Regions from separate parts of the Bradyrhizobium sp. LB14.3 genome, predicted to be linked through region 1. Evidence: riboswitches for the same ligand, from Rfam matches in the RefSeq annotation. Region 1 holds a riboswitch; the other holds the start of a gene.

Region 1 (8,893 bases):
ACGCCACGAGCTTTGCGAGCCCGTCGCGGCGCACGGTCGAGACGGCCCGCGTGCTGGGGCTAGAACCCGAGTTGGTGGGCGAATTCAGCGAGCAGGATTTCGGTGCCTGGACCGGTCGTCGGCATGACGATCTCGCAGCGACCGGAGGAGGCGCCTATGCGCAGTTCTGGAACGATCCGGCGCACGGACGGCCGCCGGGCGGCGAAAGCTTTGAGGATCAGGTCACGCGCGTCCGGCTGGGGCTCTCGCGGATCGGAGCCGGATCGGCCACGCTCGTCGTGCATTCCGGCACCATCCGCGCGGCGCTGTGCATTTCGCTGGATCTGACGCCTCAAGCGGCCCTGCGCTTTGTCATCGATCCGCTGTCGCTGACCCGGATCGACCGGCTCACGACCGGCTGGCGCGTCGTCTCCGTCAACCAGCGGATGCTTTGATCAGGCCGGACGATCCGGCACATTGGCCTGCGCAAAGGTCGCCATGCCGTTGTGGAGAGCGCAGGCGGATCGCACCAATGGCAGCGCGATGGCCCCGCCCGATCCTTCGCCGAGCCTGAGATCGAGGCTGATCAGCGGTTGCACGTTCAGCGCGCGCAGCACCAGCCGGTGCCCCTGCTCCGCCGATTGATGCGATGACAACAAGAATGGCTGGCAAGAGGGGTTGAGCCGCGTCGCCGCCAGCGCCGCCACCGACACGATGAAGCCATCGAGCAGCACAGGGATGCGGCGCTGCGCAGCCGCAATGATGGCGCCGCAGATGGCTGCGATTTCGAGGCCGCCGACGGCGCACAAGATTTTCTCGGGCGAAGCGCCCGCAACGCCATGGTGTGCAATCGCAGCGTTGATCACCCGCGCCTTGTGCGCACGGCCGGCCGCGTCGACGCCGGTTCCGCTGCCCGCGATCTCCTCGGCACCCATGCCGAGCAGGCTCGCCGCAATCGCCGCCGATGTCGTGGTATTGCCGATGCCCATCTCACCGAAGATCAGGAGATCGGGCTTGCTGGCCGCGGCGCGAGCAACTGCGCGCTGACCGGCTTCGAAGGCAAACGCCAGCTCCGCGGGGGTGAGCGCAGCTTCGACGCTGAAATCCCGCGTGCCGCTACGCGGCTTGTCGGTAACGATTCCCGCCATCTCCTGCTGCGCCAGCGTGCCGGCGTCGACGACCTCCAGGTTTGATCCCAGTTCACGCGCAAGCACCGAGATCGCGGCGCCGCCGGAGGCAAAATTCGCCAGCATCGCGATGGTCACTTGTTGCGGATAGGCCGAGACGCCCTGCGCGACAATGCCGTGATCGCCGGCGAAGATGATGATCGGCACCCGCGCCGCGCGCGGCTGCTCAGTTGCTTGCAGGCCCGCAAGCTCGATCGCGAGCTGCTCGAGCCGTCCGAGCGCGCCGGCCGGTTTCGTCAATTGCGCCTGCCGCGCGACCGCCGCCTCGCGATGGACTGCCGAAATATCGGGGCACTGTTGGTAGACCCATTCGGGGAGCATGTTGCCTCGCTTGCCTTACGGCCTGCGCTTGAGGATGTAACTGTCCATGATCCAGCCATGCCGCTCGCGCGCCTCTTGCCGCACGGCGACGATACGCGGGCCGATCTCGGCCAGCACGCCGGACATGATGACCTGATCCGGCATGCCGAGATAGGCGCCCCACCAGATGTGAAGCCCTTCCGGATCGAGCGACTGGAACGCCGTGCCGCCGTCGAGCATCACCACCACGGTATCGACACCTTGCGGCCAGCCGCCATCGCGCAAGCGGCGGCCCGTCGTCACCAGGAATGGCTCGCCGATATCATTGAGCGGTAGCGCATGCGCCGCGCACAGCGCCTGGATCGAGGTGATGCCGGGCACGACCTCGATCTCAGGCAAGGGATTGAGCCGCCGCGCAATGCGCAGCGAAGAATCATAAAGCGATGGATCGCCCCAGATCAGCAGCGCGACCTTGCCGTCAGCTTCGAGATGATCTGCGATGGCCTGCGACCAGGTCTCGGCCACGGCATCGTGCCAATCGTCCACGCCCTTGCGGTAGTCCGCTTCAGCCGCATCGCGCACGGGAAGATCGAACTCGGCGATGCGCGTCGTGTCGCTGGTGAGCACATCCGCGCAGATCGTCCGCCTGAGATCGGCGAGATCGGATTTTGCGGTCCCCTTGCGGGGGATCAGGACGAGATCGGCCGCGTTGATCGCAGCGATCGCGGCGCGCGTCAGCTGCTCGGGATTGCCGCAACCGATGCCTATCAGGGAGAGCGTGAACATCGAGGCTGCGAAGGGCGACCATGACAGCCGCCCATTCGCTTGTCTCTCAGGCCGCGCTATGCAAACGCGGGGTGACGAGGCCGGGCGCGGTGACGCCGCGCAACGACTTTGCCAGCGCCAGCACGCCGAGATCGGCGAGCGGCTCGATCACGATGACCAGCGCGTAGGACGCCGCGAACGTCGCGATGTTGGCGAGGTTGGTCGCGCCGAAGCCGGAGCCATAGAGCGCCCAGAACGCCACCCAGGCGATGACGCCGAACTGATACGTCGTCGAAAGCGCCAGTGCCTGGCGGTACTTCAGATCGACATAGGCGGTGTTGCGCGAAATGATCCGCGTGGCGATCGCCTGGATCGCGAACAGCGGCACCAGGAGCGTGGTGACGTTCATGCCATATTGCGGCAGGTCGGGCGGCTCGAAGAAGATGCCCTGGAACAGCAGGCCGAACGCGAGGCCGAAGGCCGCTGGCGCAGCACCGAACAGCAGGAACAGGGTCGAGCCGAGGATGAAGTGCACTTCGGACACGCCGACCGGGAAGTGCGGCAGGATCTCGAAGAAGACGAACACGAGGCCCGTGGTGGCGAGCGTGCGCGCCGCGAACGACGTGATACCCTGCTCGCGCACGGTCTCGACCGCGAGCTTCAACGCAACGCCGCCGACGGCGATGCCGGTTGCGTAGCTCAACACGAGCTTGGCGTCCGAGACTAGTCCGGGTTCGATATGCATGGCTCAGATCCTTCTTGCCGTCACACCCGACGGCCGTGGCCTAAAAACGTGCAGGGCCGGTCTCCTGGCTCGCGGTTCACTGGGAGTCTCCGGCCTTCCCGAACCCTGCGGCCCAGTGGCTGATCGAAGTCCCTCACCGCTTACAGTCGCGGGGGCGGCTGGGGTTTTGGGCGCCGCAACTGGGTCCGCCCATCCCCATTCCCGATTATGCTCCGGCGCTTTGCGCCGCGTCGAGCACCATGCCTCTCCTGTGTGCCTCTTTCGCAAGCCGGGCGTCAAGGGGCGAAGGGCGGCCGAGGCCGTCATGACGGATATTCCCCCGCCAGCGCGCCGAACAGGATCACGGCCGCCGTGGAGGCCGCCCCGCCCCGCGCAAGCTGCTCGGCAAGCTCCGAAATGGTGGTGCGGACCAATCGTTCATCGGGACGGCCGAGGGATTCGGCGAACAAGGCCGGCGTGGTTGGGGAGAGCCCATGCCCTATCAATTTTGCGACAAGCGCCGGAAACGTGCGGCGGCCCATATAGACCACGGTCGTCGCCTCCGGATCCGCCAGCGCCGCCCAGTTGAGGTCTGGCGGCAGCTCGCCCGTGACGTCCGCGCCGGTGATGAACTGCACCCGGCGCGAGGTATAGCGCCGGGTCAGGGGAATCCCGGCCTGGGCCGCAGCGACGCAGGCCGTGGTGACGCCCGGAATGATCTCATAGCCGATGCCCGCTTCGCGGAGCGTCTCGAGCTCCTCCTCGAGCCGGCCGAAGATACCGGCATCGCCCGACTTCAGGCGAACCACGCGCACACCGGTTGCGGCGTAGTCGACCAGGAGGCGGTTAACGTGGTGCTGCTTGGTCGAAGGCCGCCTTGCCCGCTTTCCCACCGCGACGAGATTGGCGCCGGGACGGGCCAGATCGAGGATCGCGCCCGAAGCAAGATCATCATAGAGCACGACGTCGGCCTCGCGCAGCCGCGCGGCACCCTTGAGCGTGAGGAGCTCGGGATCGCCGGGGCCGGCGGAGACGAAGGAGACAAAACCGCTCACCGGTCCTCCGCGATCAGATGAAAGAACGTGCCGGTGGCTTGTCCCCGCCGCGAGCCGGTCTCGATGATGACCGCACCTGTCGCGTCGTGCACGACCGCTAGCGGCGTGTCGGGCTGCGCGAGGATCGTCGAATAGTGGAATTCATGGCCACGCAGGCGTGCACCCGCCTGATGACCCGGCATCGGCGCTGTGAGTTCGGCCAAGCGATAGCCCAGATGCATGCGGCGTTTGGCAAAGCTCGTCTCCAGGCCGAGCAAGCCCGTCATCTCGTGGCGGATACCGTCGGCGTCGGTCAAAGCGGTACCCAGCACCATATAGCCTCCGCATTCGCCGTGCACCGGCCGCGTCGCTGCGAAGGCGCGTAATCCGCTGCGGAAGCGCGCATTGGCCGCGATCTTCCCGGCTTGGAGCTCGGGATAACCGCCGGGCAGCCAGCACACATCGGCGCCCGGATCAGGACCTTCGTCAGCCAGCGGCGAGAATGTCGATATCTCCGCACCCGCCGCGCGCCACGCTTCCAGCATATGCGGATAGACGAAGGAGAACGCAGCGTCACGGGCAAGCGCAATGCGCTGGCCGGGCGGCGTCGCGTTCACGCCGCTTGCGGCAGGTTGCGGCGACCAGCTGGCAGCCGATTGCAGCACCGCATCGAGATCGACATGCTCGGCGACGAAGCGGGCGGCCTCGTCGATCAACTTGCCGATCTCCGCTTGCTCCTCGGCCTGCACCAGTCCGAGATGCCGCTTCGGCAGGCTGATCTCGGCATGGCGCGGCAGCGCGCCGAACACGGCAATGCCGGCATCCAGCAGCGCACGCCGCACGAGGGCTTCATGGCGCGGGCTGGCAACGCGATTGAGCACGACGCCTGCAAGGCGCACGCCGGGACGATAGTCGCGAAGGCCTGCGGCGATGGCTGCCGCCGTCTGTGCCTGTCCCGAGGGATCGATCACCAGCAGCACCGGCCAGTCCAGCATCTCTGCAATGTCGGCGGTCGCCCCGGTACCGCAGACGCCCCGCGCGGCGACGCCGTCGAACAGGCCCATCGAGCCTTCGGCCAGCACGACATCGGCGTCAGTGCCGCGGCTGACGAGATGCGAGATCGTCCCGCGATCCATCGCCCAGCTGTCGACATTGACGGAGGCGCGTCCCGTAGCGGCCGCATGAAACGCAGGGTCGATATAGTCAGGCCCGCTCTTGAAGCACTGCACCCGCAATCCGCTATTGCGCCAAGCGCGAGCGAGCGCCAGCGTCAGCGTCGTCTTGCCGACGCCCGAGGCCGGCGCGGAGATGACGAGCCCTGCCGCCATCACGACACCTCCGGAAAACGCGGCTCTGCGCCCACGGGGCGATAGCGGCGGTCATAATCGGCGGCATAGAGACGGCTCTCGGAAAAATCCGCCGAGCCCAGCGTCTTGCCGACCAGGATCAATGCGGTGCGCTCCATCTCGCCGCCGACAGCGGCGTCGAGCGTTGCCAACGTGGCGCGGACGATGCGCTGGTCGGGCCAGCTCGCACGCCAGACGATCGCGACCGGGCAATCCGCGCCGTAATGCGGCGTCAGCTCGGCGACAATCTTGTCGAGCAAATGGATCGACAAATGGATCGCGAGCACCGCGCCGGTGGCGGCGAAGGCGGCGAGCTTCTCGCCTTCGGGCATTGCACTGGCACGGCCCGGCGTGCGCGTCAGCACCACGGTCTGGGCAAGGCCGGGCAGCGTCAGCTCGGCCTCCAATGCGGCTGCGGCGGCCGAGAAGGACGGCACGCCGGGCGTGACGGTGTAGGGAATGCCGAGCGCGCGCAGGCGGCGGAGCTGCTCACCCATCGCCGACCAGATCGAGAGGTCGCCCGAATGCAGCCGCGCGATGTCTTTGCCGTCAGCATGCGCGGCAGCGATCTCCGCGACGATCTCGTCGAGCGACAGCGGCGCGGTGTTGACGATGCGCGCGCCGGGCGGGCAATGCGCCAGCACGCCCTCCGGCACCAGCGAGCCGGCATAGAGGCAGACCGGGCACGTGGCGATCAGATCGCGGCCGCGCAGTGTCAGCAAATCGGGAGCGCCCGGTCCGGCGCCGATGAAATGCACCGTCATGCGCCGTCTCCTTCCGCGATCGCCGCGGTCGCGGTGCGATCCTGCGAGACCACCCGCGTCGCGATCAGTCGCGCGCGAGGTCCAGCTGCCACGAGCGCTGCGGCCTCGGCGACCGATCCCGTCCCGAACTTTTCTGCGACGAGTTCTGACTGTGTCGGCGTATCGATGCCGGCCAGCATTTCGGCGGCGATCGCCTTGATCGGCACGCCGCATTCATGCGCGAGCTGCTTCAGCACCTCCGCGTCGGCCTTGTCGCTGACAGTCGCCACCGCTGCGAGGCCCTCGGCACCACCGGCCGCCAGAAGCGCCTCGCGCAACGAAGCCAGCGTGACGCCCCGCTTGAATCCGAGCCCGGCGACCTTCATCGGACCGCACTCCATTGCACCACCGGCCGCGCCGCTTCCCAGGACCGGTAGCGGCCGAGCGGAGCGGCATGTGCGATCTCGACCCGCATCAAGTCGCCACCATGGCGCTGGTGCAGCTCACCGAGCAGCGCTTCCGTCTCCAGCGTCACCGCATGCGCAACGAGTCGCGTTCCGGGCGCGAGGCGCGACCAGGCGGCGTCGAACATCGCGACGTCGAGACCGCCACCGATGAAGACGGCATCCGGCACTTCCAGCGCAACCAGAGCTTCGGGCGCCTTTCCCGTGATGACTGTGATCCGATGTGCCAACCCGAACGCCGCAGCATTGTTGCGAATGTTCGCGGCACGATCCTCGCGCGCCTCGATCGCGATCACCGTACCGCCGCACAGCGCCCACTCAACCGAGATCGAGCCCGAACCGGCGCCGATGTCCCACAGCCGGTCACCGGGACGCGGCGCCAGCGCCGAAAGCGCGAGCGCACGGACCGGATGCTTGGTGATCTGGCCGTCATGGACGAAGAAATCGTCTGATAGTCCCGAGCTGCGAGGAAGGCCCTGCATGCCCGCCGCCTCAACGGCCACTGCAACCAGGCTCTCGGCAAGATCACCCGCAAAGCTATCGGCGCGATGCTCGTTGATACTTTCGCGCGGTCCGCCGAGCGCGGCGAGCGTCCAGAATGACGAGGCACCCCAACCGCGCGCCGTCAGCCATTTCGCGAGATCGCCGGCCGCCTTGCCGTCGCGTACGAGACAAATAATGCGCGCACCTCGCGCCAGATGCGGCACGAGACGCTCGAATGGTGCGGCGTGGAGACCGAGACAGGCAATTGCTTCGAGGCGCCAGCCTAGTCGCGCGGCGGCTAGCGAGAAGGTCGACGGCGCGGAATGCGCAATCCACTCGCCGGCATCGAGCTTCTCGGCAAGGCCCGCGCCAGCGCCGTACCAGAACGGATCGCCGGAGGCGAGCACCGCCGTCGGGCGGCCGCGGCGGCTCAGCACGACATCTGCATCGAACGGCACGGGCCATGGGCGACCCCGGCTGGTCACACCGGCAAGCGCGAGGTGCCGTTCCCCGCCGAAGACGGTTTCAGCATTGGCAAGCGCCTTTCGGCTTGCTTCGGACAGCCCGGCAAGGCCATCTTCGCCGATACCGATAATGGTCAGCCAGGGATCAGCCATGACGCGCGCGCTCGTTCTGGGCGGAACGGCCGATGCAAGCCTGCTTGCGGCGGAGATTGCGCGCGCAGGCATCGATGCCGTCTATTCCTATGGCGGCCGCACCCGTGCACCTGCCAATCAGCCGCTGCCGACCCGGATCGGCGGTTTTGGCGGCGTCAGCGGACTTGCTGACTACGTTCGCCGTGAAGGTATCACGCATGTGGTCGATGCGACGCACCCCTTCGCGGCCGGGATGAGCCGCAACGCGGTTGAGGCGTGCGCGGAAACCGGAACGCCGCTGATCGCTCTTGAGCGTGCGCCATGGACCAAGATTCCCGGCGACAACTGGATCGAGGTCGCAGATGTCAACGCAGCCGTCGCCGCGCTGCCCGACGCGCCGGCAAACATATTCCTCGCCATCGGCCGCCAGCACATCGCACCATTCGCGGCCAAGCCGCAGCACGCCTATACGCTGAGATTCGTTGATCCGCCCGAAGCGCCTCGGCCCTTCGCCGCGGACGTCATCGTGTCGCGTGGGCCGTTCACGCTTGAGGGCGAGCTGGAAATGATGCGCGCGCGAGGTATCACCCGGATCGTCGCCCGCAATTCGGGCGGCGACGGCGCGCGCGCCAAGATCGACGCAGCCCGGATGCTGGCCCTGCCCGTGATCGTGATCTCGCGGCCGGAACTCCCCGAGCGCCAACGGGTGGAGAGCGTGGCCGAGATCATGGCGTGGCTCGGTCATCGCACCTGCCTCGGCGCATAGACCCAGCGGCCGACGCGGCGGGTCTGCGAATTACCGACTATCACCAGCGTGCGCATGTCGGCCATCTCCGGCGTCGCCTCGTTCAGCCTGACGGTCTCGATGTTTTCGTCAGCAGCGCTGATGGCACGCGCGAAGATCACGAGGCGCTCGCCGCAGCCGGCCTCGTTCAGCACCGCAAGCGCACGGCCAAACCCTTCCGGCCGGTTCGCCGAGCGCGGATTGTACATCGCAATGGCAAAATCGGCATCCGCCGCGAGCCGCAGGCGCTTCTCGATCACGGCCCACGGCTTGAGATTGTCCGACAGGTTGATCGCACAGAAATCATGGCCAAGCGGCGCGCCGGCGCGCGCGGCAGCCGCCAGCATCGCAGTGATGCCGGGCAGCACACGGATCGGCAGCTCCTGCCATTGCGGCGCCTGTTCGAGCGCCTCGAACACGGCGGAGGCCATCGCGAAGACGCCGGGATCGCCGGAGGACACGACGACGACCTGGCCGCCTTCGGCCGC
Region 2 (8,893 bases), on a different contig from region 1:
ATCGAAGAAGCTTGCAATTTTGCGCAGCGACTCCGCGATTTTGGAAGGCCCGAAGAAGTTGTACTCGCACCAGGGAATCCCGAATTTTTCCTCCATGTGCCGTGAGATGTAGTTCATCGAGCGATAGCAATGCAATATGTTGAGCTTCGCTTTCGGCGTCGCCTCCAATTCAGCGAGAGATCCATCCCCGGACCACTGGGCGATGACGCGCAGGCCCATTTCTTCGAGCAGGATCCGTGACGACCAGGCGTCGCCGCCGATGTTGTAGTCGCCGATGATGGCAACGTCATACGGGGTCGGCTCAAATTTAGAGCTGTCTTCTGGGGCGCTCTTGTCGAAGATCCAATCTCGAACGGCGTCGTTCGCGATGTGATGGCCGAGCGATTGCGACACGCCACGAAAACCCTCGCACCGCACAGGCACGATGGTCTTGCCGCCATATTCCTTTGACTTTTCTCTGGAGACTGCCTCGATATCGTCACCGATCAAGCCAATCGGACATTCGGACTGAATGGTGATGCCCCTGTTGAGAGGAAACAGCTCCTGCAGCTCGTCGATGAGTTTGGTGACCTTTTTATCGCCGCCGAACACGATATCCTTTTCCTGGAAATCGGAAGTGAACTGCAGTGTTACGAACGTGTCGATGCCGGTCGTGCCGACGTAGTAGTTGCGCCGCGAGCCCCATGAGTACTGACCACAGCCGACCGGACCATGGCTAATGTGGATCATGTCCTTGATCGGCCCCCAGACGACGCCCTTGGAGCCCGCGTAGGCGCAGCCGCGGATGGTCATTACGCCCGGAATGGACTTGATATTCGACTTGACGCCACAATCCGACTTCCCCGCCTCGTGAACACTCAGATGCTTGGCGCGCCTTTTGGCGGTCTTCTCTGGGTAGACCTTCAACACCTCATCGATTAGCTGCTTGTTGCGCGCCTTGATCTCTGCGACGCTTTCGGTAGTTGCTCGGCTCATACAAATTTCCTTTCGATTGTCGTCTCAAATGAAGATGCGGCGCTTTTCCGGTAGACCGACGGATTTCCGATCCGGCGTTGAGGTGTAAAGCGTGCAATCTCCCTGGCCAGTCCTACCGAACGCAACTTCGCGGGCTTCTGGATCATGCCGCAGCGGTCGATCAGGATGTTGCAGCTCATCTCAGCTAAGCGCTCGCGACCGCCATGTGTGAGGCTGTTGGTTTGTCGACGGAAACGCTGACCAAGACGCGTCTCGGTGATGTCATGCCTGCCCTCCAGCGATTGGGTCATTATCGGCTTCTTTACTCGCTCACGTGCCATCAGGGGCCCGCCTGCCCCTCTGCATGTCGATGCAAAGGGCTAACAGCCGCCTGTTGCGCAGGGGTTTGCAACGAGTGTGCCAGCGCTGGTTGAACACAAAAACCCACGTCTGTAGAGCTAGATAGCTGGTAGGATGCGGATTGTTATAAACCTGACCCTGCGTGGCACCGACAGCCGTACCCGCTAACGCCCTGTCTGAAACAAAACAATCGCTTGCGCTCTCCGCCAGCGAGATAGCTAGAGTCTTCCCGCGCGCCGACGTCACTCCGGTGCGCAGCTTTGCTTGGCGCACGCATCGAGCGACCGCAAACACGATCGGTTCGAGAGAGTCCAGTGCACGTAGATGCGCCGATGGTGTTTGCGATCGATACTGAGCAAGTGATGATGAGCGCTGCAGCACCTCTTCCGGATGACTAAGAGAACTCAGTTGTCAACAGAACGCTTTGTTTCACCTACACGCGATCTTTCGCTTCGCTCGTCATTCCACTTGATCTCGTGGAGACGCGCTCTAATGTGGCGACACGCGATCTCGTGGAAAGCATTGGGGCTGATCGATTCTCAAGCCGCGATAGCCTTAAAGGCGCAAGCTCGTGGCCCTTGCTCATTCGGGGTAAAGAGGTCGGCGTTCTACAACGGCCTCGTCCGTGTCATTCGGCAGTCCAGTTGCAGCTCGCTTCAGCATCTCGGTAAGGCCCGCCGCGACGCAATTCGGCGCTTCGATCCGGCGCGCGTCAACTTTTTTCTATCGCCGCTTGCGGGAGCGTGACGCGGTGAGCCGACGCCGGCACGCGGCACCGAGTGCAGGGACAACGAGGCCCGTCTGATGATGAGCGCGAGGCATCAGCGCGGGCTGAGGGCCCGTGGATAGCCCACTTTTATCTACTTCCCGGCGCGAAATTGATGCTTGTTTGGCCAACGGCATAAACCAAAACAACCCCCGCCGGGTGGACGGCGGGGTCTGAAGCGAGCATGATGGGTGCGACGTCTACGGAGCGGCTCGGCTGCTCATCGTTCGGCCGATGTTGCCGAGGTTGAGATCACACCGAGGGTGACCCAGCGCTGCATTCCGGCGTCATCCTTCTATCAGCACTGATTGAGGCCGTTTCGCCGCTTAACCACGCTGATGCGTCCATGGCGTGTGCCATTTTTGGCCATCGCGGAACCAGCGCTTCTTCTGTTCGCGCTTGCGCTCCGCGCCTTTTGCTCGGTCGATTGGGGATGCATACCCCCCAATGCTCTCGCAGCGGCCTCGTTCCTGGCAGAGTAGAATCCCGCGTCAGTCGCCACCAGCCGCGGCACGCCCCGTGGTGGGTTGCGGTGGCCGGGATCAACAGATCGCCATTGGGCCGCCGGAAATAGACTTAGTCGACAATCTTGCAGCTTGATCATTTTGCCGAACTCATTGGGCTTGCCGGCTTGTCCTTACGGATGATCTCGGTCGACGGCTCGAACACGCTGAGAACCTTATCTTCCACATGAGTGCCGCCGTATATTTCTGCGCTTGCGGAAATAAAGCGTAAGACACCAGTCACTTCAAAAAAGAGATTCTGGCCAATCTGTGAACTCCAATTCGAAGCTACGTAGGCCAGTAAGTTTGGTGGTGAATTTAAGGGTCTTCCCTGAAAGGGTTGCCAATGAGCCAGATGCGAACTTGAATACTGTCGTGCCGGAAGTTGCGACCGCAATGCCTTGCTCGCCTTCCATGCTAGAGAAGCCAGTCGCCTCGGAGAGTTGCCCAATTGCAACTCCCTCCAGCGCGCGGTGAAATTCCAGGGACGCTAGGTACGTTCCTTTATCAGCAGCCCACTCGCTGACCGACACTGCTGTAATCCCCGCGTCACTCGAGAGACCATCCGCGATCCGGCAGCCATATTGAACCGTGAGAATGACCCGCTCGTTCCGAACTCCGACCGGCTCTCTATCGGCGGCAGTGATCGTGCACGCGTACCGCCTTGTGTCCGCAACCGCGCTCGCGCTTAGCCCGAGCAGATCGAGAGCGGAAGATAATGCAAAAGCGATAACGGCTCTTCTCATTAGGCTACACCTAGTCTGGAGTATTGTTCCCCTGCTCTGTACAATCTGACGCTACGGCCGATTCAAGCTTCTTCGATCGCTCTGTCGGATGAAAGCTACTCATGGTGACCGCGGTTTCGCAGAAACGGCGCAATCGGTGTCCCCCTCCACCCGTGGTCCTGGATGGGCGGCCCGAACGGTTTCATTATCGGCGCTCAGGGTGCGCCGCGGGCCAGCACATCGGTGAACCAAGGCTGCATTTCAGCTCGGCGGCGACCATGACGGGCGCGGCGGCCTTCGGCGACGGAGCCTACGTTTCTGACGCAGGCGCATGCGTTCTATGAGCCGACGCCATTTTGCGCGCCAATGACCCGCCGCAAAGGTCGCCAATTTTGCTTGACAGTGTCAATGTAAAAGGAAACGTGGTCGCTAGGAGCCGTTCAAAGGCAGATTGCCGCTCAAGCAGGCGATCTTCGAGAACCTTACGCTCGAGATCACTTAGCTCGCTTTTAAGCCTTCTTCGACAGCGCCAAATGTCATTCCGCACGTATCTGATCTCATTCAATCGATCGTCAATCGAAGCCATCACGGACACCATATCTCACTTGAACCAGCCATGGACAACTGTTCAATCACGTCCTTCCCTGGGTAAGACGCCGATGAGATCTCACGACCTCGCCATCTGCGGACATGATGTAAAGCTCTCCTACCAACATGTCCTCTTGTACCGAAGTCTTTCAACGCAAGAGCACGAACTGACCATTGCTCTGCAGAAGTTCAGCGATTTTTGCGATCAGCGCGCAGGATTTCAAAAGCTGCCACTCGGCCGTGAGTGGGTCGAAATGGTTATCTTATCCCAAACCACACGCGGCCAGATATGTCAGGCCGGCACTTAAGCTGGTGTCGAATGGGAGTATCCCAGTAAATCGGACGGTCGTACCGTCAAACTCTGCGTAACAGATTTGAGATCGGCAATTGCCATGCCAGCGAACCCAGATAAGCCATGTTCAGGTTTCGGCGCTCGTCTGTTACAAACGAGCGGGATTTCGGCGGCGGCGCAAAGAGCCGGCCCGGATATGAGCTCGGAGAGCCTTGAGTCGGCAGGGCGAGGCGAAATCGTGAGCGATGCGCACCGCCGGGCGCCTCGGCTCAGTGTCTCGCCGTAGACTAGCGTAGATCTTTTTACCGCCGTCCCACGTGTGGCCGGCAAGCTGGCAATTAGATCTCATCACAAAACTTTCTGTGCGATGATGTCTAGCCGGGACCGGCGCTTGTCGCATCTATGACAGTGTATGTATTCATCAAACCAAGACATCCGACGTTGTTCGGTAGCCCGGACTCGTTTTGTGACTAAATCAGCAGCTTGCATGTCAGGTGCAACTGGCATGGGGTTTCTATTGTCCAGCGGCACCGTGAGCGCCGCTTTGGCGACAATTGCGTCCAACTGGTCGGGTGCCCGAACCAGATCGACATGAAGCCCGGCAACGGGCAAGGCCAAGGGTTGTTTCAAGATTGTCGCCGATAGCTCCGAAACATGTGGCCAGCATGATTTTAAGGGCAGGCACAACCTTTGCGAAATGAGCATAGGCCCGGCGGACAGCCGCCCGAGATGCTTCGTCGACGTCCGTCACCAGGCATGGCTCGTCGAGCTGAACCCATTCAGCACCGCGCGAGGCTAGTTCGCGGAGAACATCGACATAGACTGGGAGGAGCCGATCGAGCAGCGACAGTGGATTGAATTCGGGATTAACGCTGTTGCCGAGCTTCAGGAAAGTGACTGGGCCAACTAGGACGGGCGCGTTTGGTAGCCGAGGCTTTTTTGCCTCCTCATATTCCTCGGTGGGCTTTCGAGAGGAATACTTAAAGATCTGATCCCGGTGAAATTCCGGCACCATGTAGTGGTAGTTGGTATCGAACCACTTCGCCATTTCCTGTGCGGCTACGCCAAACCCATGCTGAGCGTGACCACCGTCCTGAGCGCCACGCGCCATGGTGACGTAGGTCTTGAGCGACACAGGACCTTCGGTCCAGCCGTAGACGTCGGGAATGGCGCCGACCATTACGCTGGTATCGAGCACATGGTCGTAAAACGAGAAGTCATTCGACGGAATGACGGTCGCACCGCGGGATTTCTGCTGTGCCCAATTAGCGACACGAAGTCCACTCCCCGCCTCGAGGAGCTCGGCTTCGCTGGAGTCTCCCGCCCAGTAGCTCTCGAGCGCGAATTTGAGTTCGCGTCGTGGGCCGATGCGTGACATCCCCAGTGTGGCAACGGGAAGCGAAAGAAAAGACATAGCTCAGACCCCATGATTGGGGCAAAGGTCATGGCGGACGCATGCAGCGAATATCGCGTGAGCGACAGCTGCTTGCGCACACCGGGACACCCCCCGTGGACGATATATTGTCGAGGCAGGTCTCCTGGCTCGCGGGTCGTCGCTGCTGTCCGGCCTTCCCGAAGCCGCATGGCTTCAGTGACTTCGCTGGACAGCGGCTCGCCGCTTACGCGGGGGCAGCGCCGGCATTGCACCGGCTTCCCTCTTAGCTCCGGATCAAACGAAATCCGAAGACCACGACGGCTGGCATTAGGCGCACGAGGATCGATCCGTCAACCTACTAAGTGTTGCCGCGATATTGACCAAGAGATTGCGAGCTGCACCAGGTAGGGCACAACGGTCTTACTCCCGGCCTGGTAAAAACGCGTGGATCTTTGGAGCCTCCGTTGTGAATGCGTCCGCTCAACACCCTCTTGGCGTAGTCGGATGAGCTAACGCGAGCAGAACGAACGCGCTGGGCGGTCCGACATCTGCGTGATCGCGACAAACCTGGTCTTTTCCGTCAGCACCTTCTCGAACTCGCCCTTGAGGAAGTTGCGATCGTCCTCGGCCGGCATCCGCTTGATCACAGCGCCATGAGGCTCCTTAGGAATTGCCAAGGCCGGATTGCTCCAGGATCGAACGGATGATCAGGTCGGACTGCCTGTGTTCGACAGACCCAGCGACGAGCCGCGAGCTCGATCGCTCCGTAGCGTTGCTCAAGATGATCTCCTCGGTGCGCTAAGCACTTACGTCCTGAGCAACTTTGGCGCGCGCCTTCGTTGTTTCCGTCGCCGCTGGCGAGTAGTGCAGCCTGGACCTTGGCCTGCGCGACATCGCAGGAACAGTTCCGGACGTCAGGATGCACCCTGACTTGCGAAACTGGAGTAAGCGGCGGGAGAGCGGGCGGCGGGGATCCTGTTATGACCCTACGCTCCATGCACTTGTGCATGGTGAGCGTGGGACCGGCTGCCGAGCTTCTCGTACGTCTTCAGGATCTCCGGACCGATCTCTCGCGCGTGCAGACCGTCTCTTCGGCTTCGAAGTGACGTGGCTTTAGATATCCTGCGAGCCAATCTTGGGATATTCGACACCCGTCCACCTCGCCTCGCCTCGTCAGCCAGCGACAATAAGTCTGAACGCGGCGACCTGGAGCATCGAGGCGGCCTTGTCCTTATTCGAGACAATTTGACGGCGTCCTCTAGAGCCATTCGAGGGTTTCTCGGAGTCATCAGCGCCTCAAGCTCATGACTATGTTGATCGACCTCGATGCGCCCCACGCGGACGGCGGCCTCCTCAAGCTCGACATCTACTACTTCGTTCGCGAATCGAGCGGTGAAGCCTTCTGGACGCGGGCTGCTTATGTTGTCTTAGACGGGACACAGGTGTCAGGCACCGGACAGACCACCGCGCATCGCGGCGTGTCGGAATGGCCCTCGCACTCTGTACACTTTTTTGCATCGATAACGTAAATGTCGCGCTTGAGGCTGATCGCCGCGTTGGGACACTCGAACTCACATGCCCCACAAACAGTGCATTGCGAAGCGACGATCTTGTAAGTCATGCCTTCCGACTCCTTAGTAGCGATGCCATTGGCGATCCCTTTCAAATGCCGTGCCAAGGACAGGCGCGCTCAATGATGGGCAATTTGCCCAATTGTGCTGTCCCGGGACTGAGACCATGTTGCATCTGCGACAGCAACGGGCCACTTCAATTTCAAGCCATACGAGCACTCGGGCCCTACTCCGATAGCCAGTCGCGACTCGGCCGCTGCGAGCTTCGGTCGGTTTGTCTGGCATGGCAGCGCGGGGCCAAGCGACGCTCGACGATTCCGAAACCGGCGGCGCGACTAAAAGCCCCGTGCCGACGCACGTCTGCGCCCGATCTCGGCAAACCTCCGGTCACCAGCCCTGACTGGAGGCTTTGTCCAAGCCGCGCTCGCGGCTGCAACGTTAACTCCGCGGATTGACTCGCTGGAGGCTTGCCAAAACGGCTTTGTGCTACAATGACCTTCATCGACTTCTCCGGATTGGTAGCGGCGCGTTGTCAGGCCGATCCAGGCGCCAACAGATCGGGATTTCCTGAAGTTGTCCGGCCTCTCAATGGCTGTTGTGAAGGCGGTTGCGGTGATCGCACCGATGCCGGGAATGGACATAAGGATGCGGCAAGCCTTACTCTGGCGCGCGTCCTGGACCAACTGGCGTCCGAGTTCGGCGGCGCGGATGCGAATGCCACGCCAGGCTTCCAGCATCGGAAGCACGATCGATGCAAGTCCGTCCTGATCGGCAAGAAGGCTCCGGACGTTCTTCTCGAAGGTGCTTCCCTTTCCGGCAGAAACGACCAGACCGAAGGTTTTCATGACGCCGCGGATCTGGTTGGAAAGCTCGGTAGTGATTCGGACCAGCCGCGTCCGCGCTGCGACAAGCGTGCGGGTCAGCATGCTGTCGAATCCCTTCACACGCACCTCACGAAAGAAGCCGACTTCCGCGAGTTGCGCCAGGCCATCGGCGTCGTTTGCGTCCGTCTTATTCGCCGCCATATCGAGCGCCGCTTTAGCATGGCGCGCATCGATGCAGATCGCCGGCAAGCCTTCGGCGCGCAGAGAATGATAGAACCACACCGACAGCGGTCCGGTCTCGAATACGACGCGTTTCACGGATGGCGCCCGCTTGCGGATGAGCTCGGCTATGATTCTAGGATCAGATGCGCACTTGCCGCGCCAGATCCGTTCACCTGCTCGGCGGATCGAGACTGACGTCTCTTTCATCGACACGTCGAGACCGATATATTCTTCCATGGCTGTTCTCCATTCGATGCTTGGGCCCGGTGTCCGGTCGTGAGCCCGTATTTCCATCCTATCGGGGAACAGCCACCAGCTTCCATTGTCGATTGACCCGGCTTGAGGGGCGACTCGCTCCCGCGATTACCCCATGTGGACGGCTCCTCCACGGGCACGAGAGTGCCAAGGAGTGGGCGCCGTTTAAGGCTCCCACGATTCGGAGGAGCAGCCTATGCAGCAATTTCAACGATTGGTCTGGATATCGCGAAGTCGGTCTTTCAAGTGCATGGCGTCGATGCAGCCGGCCAGGTGGTCATGCGCCGTCAGCTCAAGCGCCGTTTCGTGCTATCCTTCTTTGAGAAGTTGCCGCCGTGCCTCGTGGGGATCGAGGCTTGCGCGTCCTCGCATTATTGGTCGCGCGAGCTGCAGGCGTTGGGGCATACGGTGCGATTGATGCCTCCGGCCTATGTGAAGCCCTACGTTAAGCGGCAGAA

The links. Region 1 has a riboswitch for cobalamin ahead of ABIB00_RS22000 (energy-coupling factor ABC transporter permease). Riboswitches for the same ligand answer to the same signal wherever they lie in the genome.
Region 2: linked by a shared signal. The riboswitch ahead of ABIB00_RS31335 (5-methyltetrahydropteroyltriglutamate--homocysteine S-methyltransferase) and the one ahead of ABIB00_RS22000 (energy-coupling factor ABC transporter permease) in region 1 are both predicted to bind cobalamin.

Annotation. Positions count from the first base shown of each region.
Region 1 is NZ_JBEPQT010000012.1:80,676-89,568, reverse strand. It holds gene ABIB00_RS22015 (histidine phosphatase family protein) at 1-434, shown strand, start outside; gene cobT (nicotinate-nucleotide--dimethylbenzimidazole phosphoribosyltransferase) at 435-1,487, opposite strand; gene cobF (precorrin-6A synthase (deacetylating)) at 1,503-2,252, opposite strand; gene ABIB00_RS22000 (energy-coupling factor ABC transporter permease) at 2,299-2,976, opposite strand; cobalamin riboswitch at 3,014-3,233, opposite strand; gene cobA (uroporphyrinogen-III C-methyltransferase) at 3,279-4,010, opposite strand; gene ABIB00_RS21990 (cobyrinic acid a,c-diamide synthase CobB) at 4,007-5,317, opposite strand; gene cobM (precorrin-4 C(11)-methyltransferase) at 5,317-6,099, opposite strand; gene ABIB00_RS21980 (cobalamin biosynthesis protein) at 6,096-6,464, opposite strand; gene cbiT (precorrin-6Y C5,15-methyltransferase (decarboxylating) subunit CbiT) at 6,461-7,642, opposite strand; gene ABIB00_RS21970 (cobalt-precorrin-6A reductase) at 7,641-8,387, shown strand; gene cobJ (precorrin-3B C(17)-methyltransferase) at 8,363-8,893, opposite strand, start outside.
Region 2 is NZ_JBEPQT010000025.1:80,272-89,164, forward strand. It holds gene nifD (nitrogenase molybdenum-iron protein alpha chain) at 1-975, opposite strand, end outside; gene ABIB00_RS31320 (hypothetical protein) at 972-1,265, opposite strand; partial or broken gene ABIB00_RS31325 (ISNCY-like element ISBva1 family transposase) at 2,301-2,782, opposite strand; gene ABIB00_RS31330 (hypothetical protein) at 2,829-3,329, opposite strand; partial or broken gene ABIB00_RS31335 (5-methyltetrahydropteroyltriglutamate--homocysteine S-methyltransferase) at 4,732-5,602, opposite strand; cobalamin riboswitch at 5,700-5,895, opposite strand; gene ABIB00_RS31340 (hypothetical protein) at 6,073-6,240, opposite strand; gene ABIB00_RS31345 (4Fe-4S binding protein) at 6,981-7,184, opposite strand; partial or broken gene ABIB00_RS31350 (IS110 family RNA-guided transposase) at 7,542-8,417, opposite strand; partial or broken gene ABIB00_RS31355 (IS110 family RNA-guided transposase) at 8,640-8,893, shown strand, end outside.